2 regions of the Tindallia californiensis genome follow, and region 2 is predicted to be linked to the other one. Evidence: riboswitches for the same ligand, from Rfam matches in the RefSeq annotation. Region 2 holds a riboswitch; the other holds the start of a gene.
What was found. A riboswitch is a leader RNA that binds a small molecule or an ion and turns the genes downstream of it on or off. The one in region 2 is predicted to bind thiamine pyrophosphate.
Positions count from the first base shown of each region.

Region 1: linked by a shared signal. The riboswitch ahead of BLV55_RS03445 (ABC transporter substrate-binding protein) and the one ahead of thiW (energy coupling factor transporter S component ThiW) in region 2 are both predicted to bind thiamine pyrophosphate.

Region 1 is NZ_FNPV01000002.1:273,772-276,921, reverse strand. It holds gene BLV55_RS03460 (heavy metal translocating P-type ATPase) at 1-194, shown strand, start outside; gene BLV55_RS03455 (mechanosensitive ion channel family protein) at 279-1,079, shown strand; gene BLV55_RS03450 (hypothetical protein) at 1,145-1,456, opposite strand; TPP riboswitch at 1,694-1,799, shown strand; gene BLV55_RS03445 (ABC transporter substrate-binding protein) at 1,890-2,915, shown strand; gene pgeF (peptidoglycan editing factor PgeF) at 3,032-3,150, shown strand, end outside.
Region 2 is NZ_FNPV01000009.1:47,409-50,558, reverse strand. It holds gene BLV55_RS12130 (HD-GYP domain-containing protein) at 1-1,247, shown strand, start outside; gene BLV55_RS15055 (stalk domain-containing protein) at 1,321-1,515, shown strand; TPP riboswitch at 1,639-1,750, shown strand; gene thiW (energy coupling factor transporter S component ThiW) at 1,860-2,363, shown strand; gene thiD (bifunctional hydroxymethylpyrimidine kinase/phosphomethylpyrimidine kinase) at 2,360-3,150, shown strand, end outside.

The DNA.
Region 1 (3,150 bases), on a different contig from region 2:
TTGTGACTGCTTATAAAATTGCCCAAAAAACCCATCGGATTGTTTGGCAAAACATCATTGCAGCGCTGGGTGTAAAGGGGATGGTTATGGCACTAGGAGTTTTTGGAATGGCTTCAATATGGCAAGCTATCTTTGCTGATGTAGGGGTTGCGTTGCTTGCCATCTTTAATGCCATGAGGATGATTCGATCTTAATTCGTTTATCAAATTTACTTTAGGGTAAAAAAGTGATGTGGCAACAGCTAAGCCAAGATTAACAATAGAATAGGGAGTGATTGAGTGGGTGTTGTGACGGAAATGGTTTATGCGTACGCAGGAAAAGTGCTTTTAGCAATTTTTTTTCTGGTTGTAGGATTAACCGTCGTTAAAAAAATTTCGACTTTGATTGCAGAACAAATGGATAAGTCAAAGATGGATCAGTCGCTAAAATCCTTTTTAGTGCCGTTGGTGCGTATACTGCTTCAGGTAATGCTTATTATCAGTATTGCATCTATGCTTGGTGCAGAGATGACTTCTTTTGTTGCTGTATTAGGTGCGATGAGTTTTGCTATCGGTTTGGCACTTCAGGGAAGTCTGGCGAATTTTGCAGGGGGAGTATTAATTCTTATCTTAAAGCCTTTCAAGGTAGGGGATTATATTGAGGCAGCAGGGCATGCGGGAACAGTAAAGGATATTCAAGTATTTTACACAGTCCTTAATACACCTGATAATCGCAAAATAATTGTTCCGAATGCCAATCTCTCTAACAGTAGCGCTGTTAATTATTCAGCCTATACAACCAGAAGAGTGGATTTTAAGTTTGGTGTTGGATATGGAGCGGATATTCGACAGGTAAAACAGATTCTTCAAAGAATTGCCGATGAACACCCGCTTGTGATGAAAGATCCGGCGCCGATGATTGTTTTAGGGGAGCATGGGGACAGTGCAGTTGTTTTTTATTTTCGTGTTTGGTGTCAGGCAGAGGATTATTGGACTATCTATTTTGACATGATGGAAAGAGTAAAGGAAGCCTTTGATGAAGATGGAATAAGCATTCCTTATCCTCAAATGGATGTTCATTTACAAAATCATCCTGGATAATGACCTAAAAAAGACCTTTCGCATTAAATGGGAAGGTCTTTTTAAAAGTAAATGATAGGGTAGTCTCATTTAGATTGAATATAAAGTTGTCGAGAATCCCAGTTTGCAAAGTAACGTCGGTTACCATCATCATCCAAAAGGATATATGCCTTAGATTCATCAATAGGCTCATTAGTGATCTCGTCTGTTACCATTATTGCTGGTTCGGGTTTTTGGTTCTCTGATTCGGTTGCTTCTACATTTGCAGGAGCAATTGGCTGTCGCTGTTTTCGTCTTATTGAACGGGTAGAAAAACCACCACCCATCAGCCGGATGACTGTGCGGAAAATCAAAATCATTAGCGTTACTCTGATAAGAGAATATACCAATGTATCCATTTATAACACCTCCTGTGTGCTGATTCTTAGCTTGCATATAGTAAAAGCTTTGGCTGTTGTGGTGCCAAAGCTCTATTGGCTTCTATGTAATTGATACCCAGTTTAGATGAGAATCTATCAAAATCATAAACGATTTTCACCAATTAATCAAGCAGAAGTTTGAATGGTTAATAAAAAAGGGTGAGGCGTATGAATTGACAGAAAAAAAGGAAAACATTATAATGATAAAAGACATCTGAAAAATATAAGGGGAGCTGGCGTGTCTGGCTGAGAGGGAGTTGTTTGTTCCGACCCAAAACCTGATCTGGATAATGCCAGCGGAGGGATAGTAGAAAAATGTGATGTGAAAATCTGCAATCCAAAAAGGAAGCAGATTTTTTTGTATTAGCTAAAAAAGCAACTTATAATCATTTGAAAATGAGGAGGTTTGTCAATGAAGAAAGCAAGTAAAGGGATAAGATGGATTAGCTTTGTGATGGCATTGTTTATTTTTATCACCGGATGCAGTCAAGCAGAGAAGGAAAAAGATGAACAGGGTAGTGCATTAGAAAAAGTGACGGTAGTCCTGGATTGGGTACCCAACACGAATCATACAGGTTTATATGTGGCCATAGAGCAAGGTTATTTTGAAGAGGAAGAAATTCAGGTAGATTTGATTCAACCAAGCCAGGGTGGGAGTGCGGATCTTATTGGCGCTGGACAAGGGGAATTTGGAATTAGTTACCAGGAAGAAGTAACTTATGCAAGAACAGCGGAGGAGCCTTTGCCCATTAAAGCCATAGCCGCGATTATTCAGAACAATACGTCCGGGTTTGCTTCGCCTGTCGGCAAAGGGATCGAAAGACCCAGAGATTTTGAAGGGAAAGATTATGGTGGATGGGGTTCGCCGGTTGAGAAGTCAACGATAAGAGCATTGATGGAAAAAGACGATGCTGACGTTGAAAAAGTAGGGTTTGTAAATATTGGAACGTCAGATTTTTTTGATGGTGTAGAAAATCATGTTGATTTTAGTTGGATTTACTATGGGTGGGACGGTGTTGCTGCTGAATTAAGGGACTATAAAATAAATTTTATTCCTTTGCAACAATATGAGGAAGCACTTAATTTCTATACACCCCTTATTATTACAAATGAAGCTTTAATTGAAAAAGATCCGGATTTAATACATCGATTTTTACGAGCAACTTCTCGAGGATATGAATATGCGATTGAAAATCCTGAAAAAGCAGCACAACATCTACTAAAAAATGTGCCTGAATTGGATGAGGAAATGGTAGTAGCCAGCCAACTGTTCTTATCAAAGGAATACCAGGCTGACGCATCAAGGTGGGGAGAAATGAAAGAAGAAATATGGAAAAACTATGCTGTCTGGATGTATGACCAGGGACTTTTGAATGATTCGTTGACGGCTGAAAAAGCCTTCACAAATAAGTTTTTACCTGAAGAAGTAAAAAGATAAAGATTCTAATGAACGGCCATCTAGGTCCTTTGTACTGGATGGCTTTGTTTTTGAAAAATATGTGTTAAAATATAAGTAAGAAGAAATAAGAAAAGACGGACAGGAAGGAAAATAGGATGACTATTAAAAAAGATAAATTTTCTTGGTATCAACAACAGCAGGTAGAATATGGAGCCTTTGAAGGCTGGAATCAGCAATATAATATAACTCATGGATTTAGCAGTCGAAAAGGAGG
Region 2 (3,150 bases):
ATTCTTTTTTATACAATATTGAAATTTACATTGATTTACTCTCTATTCGTGATCCTTATATGCCCTACCATGCACAAAATGTTTCGGATTTTTCATTAATGCTATACGATTCTCTTAACCTGGAAAAAACTTTAGTAGATCGATTGAATTTATACATTGCATCCTTACTTCATGATGTCGGAAAGTTAGTAGTGCCGGAAAAAATATTAACAAAATCTGATAAGCTAACCACTGATGAATATACCAAAATTAAATCTCATCCAGCCTTAGGCTACGAAATTGTTAAACATCAAGTAATTGGTCTGAAACTATTACAAGATGCGCCTGTTTATATTAGGCATCATTCTGAATGGTATGATGGAAGTGGATACCCGGAAGGATTGAAAAAAGGCGATATTCCTTTATTCAGTCGTATTATTATGGTAGCAGATGCGGTGGATGCCATGCTATCGGAAAAGGAATATAGGGAATCTTTTAGGATTGAAGAAGTGATCAGCGAACTAAGGAAATACCGTGGAAAACAGTTTGACCCAATGATAGCGGATAAGGCCATTGAACTGTTAAAAAACAAAAATCAGTTCCTTGATATAACCAAAAGAATGGACAGTGCATTTTTTGGAGATGTGTCCTTGAGTGTTATCAATAAAGATGCTACTGGGATCGAAACTTTCCAAGGACATTTATTTTATGGAAAAAGAGTATCATCCTTAAGACTCAATAAGCGGGATAAAGAGAAAGAAGAGCTTAAATATCTCAAAAAAGGCATTCTAAGTTTTTTTGTTCAGAAAACTTTTGTGCAATATGAAGTAAGTATTAAGAAAATGGATGAAGATAGTATTGCTTTAGAGTCTTTTGTCTGGAAACCAACAGACAAATATTTTTCCATTATGTGGGAAGAAGTTGGGTTTATGAAAGGATCTAAAGAGAAGAAAATACCTATCCATATCATAAGAGTTGGGGGGAATTCCTTAACCTTTGAAGTGATGCTTGCTAGCAGTGCTGAAGGCAATAAAGCACAAGAGCTTAAACTCAATGAATTTGTTGAAATTCATTTTAGTTTGAAAATTGAAGAGGTAAAAGAAACTTTTGCTGTTGACTGTCTCGTAGTCGATATTCATGAATTTTCGGAACGAAGATTATATAGTGTGGAATATCAGGATATTATTTCAAAGGATCAAGATCGGCTATTCAAACTGATGTTCAAAAAACAAATGAATCAAAGAAACATAAATCGATCTGCAAAATAAGAAAAAACAGTTCTGATTCTTCCTAGTTAAAAGCATCGATGAAAAGCTTCTGGAAGCTTTATCGTCCTGACCATTGATAAACCCCATATGGTCGTTAACAGCGTATCCGAAGAAATCGATCCGTGCCAACAGAACGATGAGTCGAATGGACGTAGCACCAGTGTTCATTGGTGGAAGAACTTTTGTCCCTTTACGATTCTCAACGGATAATCTGGATGCTCGGGCGGAATGGATTAATTCTACCAGAGTAGTCGTGATTATCTTCTAACAGATGCGTTACGTGTCGGATTGATAAAATTGTTTCATTAAAATAGAGGTGGTTGCTAGCTTAAAAGAATCACTTGCGTAAAGAAAGGCAGCATGCTATGATGGTTTTGAAAACTAAATCAGAAGTAAACACTGGGAGTGTCGGTTAGGCCGACTGAGAGGAAGACCCGTTTAAGTCTTCGATCCCTGTACCTGATCTGGGTTATGCCAGCGTAGGAAAGTGCTTTACATGTTAACACGTATCATGTGTTCTAAAAGCATTGCCTACCGGTAATGCTTTTTTTATGGTATTTGGTCTGGCCGTTGTCCTTTTTATCATCATCCTGATCCGAGAGGAGGAATTCAATGAATATTCGTACCCTTACCATGGCGGCCTTATTGATTGCAATTGGTGTGGTAACCGCACATACCATCGTCATTCCTGCAGGAGTTGCAAAAGCCTTCCCCATGCAACATGCGATTAATGTGATTGCAGCCATGTTGCTGGGAACCCCCATGGCTGTAGTGATAGCCTTTATGATTTCTCTTTTGAGAAATCTGCTGGGCACCGGTTCTTTGCTGGCATTTCCTGGTAGTATTTTTGGAGCTTTGCTGGCAGGATTTCTTTTTCAGAAAACAGGGAGACCTTTATTAACCATGCTGGGGGAAATAGTTGGCACTTCCCTATTAGGCGCTCTGGCCGCTTTTCCCCTAGCAGCCTATGTAATGGGCTTTGAAGGCGCCTGGCTCTTTTTTATACTTCCCTTTGGCATCAGTTCTGCTAGTGGAGCCGTTATCGGCGTTTTCGTAATGGGAGCGCTCTGCAAAAGCAAAGCCATTAATTTACGCAAAGGAGGTTGTTTGAAATGAAAAATTTGGTAACGATTGCGGGTTCTGACAGTTCTGGAGGTGCTGGTATTCAGGCAGATCTAAAAACATTCTGTGCTCATGGTGTTTTTGGGATGAGTGTTATTACGGCAGTTACAGCTCAGAATACCCAGGGAGTGACAGGAGTACAGGACATCGATCCAACTATGATTAAAAAACAGTTAGAAGCCTTGCTTGACGATATTCAGATTCATGGAATCAAAATAGGGATGGTATCAACCATCAACACGATTACAACCATTGCTTCTTTTTTACGACAGGTTAGAAACATTCCTGTGGTACTGGATCCGGTGATGGTGTCAAAAAGCGGGTTTCATCTCTTAAAGCCAGAAGCAAAAAAAGCAATGCTGGATCAGCTATTACCCTTAGCTACTGTAGTAACCCCTAATCTTCCGGAGGCAGAAGTGATTACCGGCCTACGGGTATCTTCAGAAGCAGAGATGAAAAAAGCAGGGGAAGCTATTTATCGCTTAGGTCCCTCCAATGTACTGATGAAAGGTGGCCACTTAGCGGGGGAAGAAGCCGTGGATATGTTATATGATGGAAAAAACTGGTATCGTTATGCCTGTCAACGGATCGACACGAAAAACACTCATGGTACGGGATGCACCTTATCCGCATCCTTAGTCGCTAACCTAGCAAAAGAAATGCCCATGAGAGAAGCTGTAGAAGCGTCTAAAAGCTATATGAAAAAAGCCATCGAAGAGTCTTTCGGCATTGGCAATGGTCCTGGACCGATACATCATTTTCATGAGTATTATGATCTTAA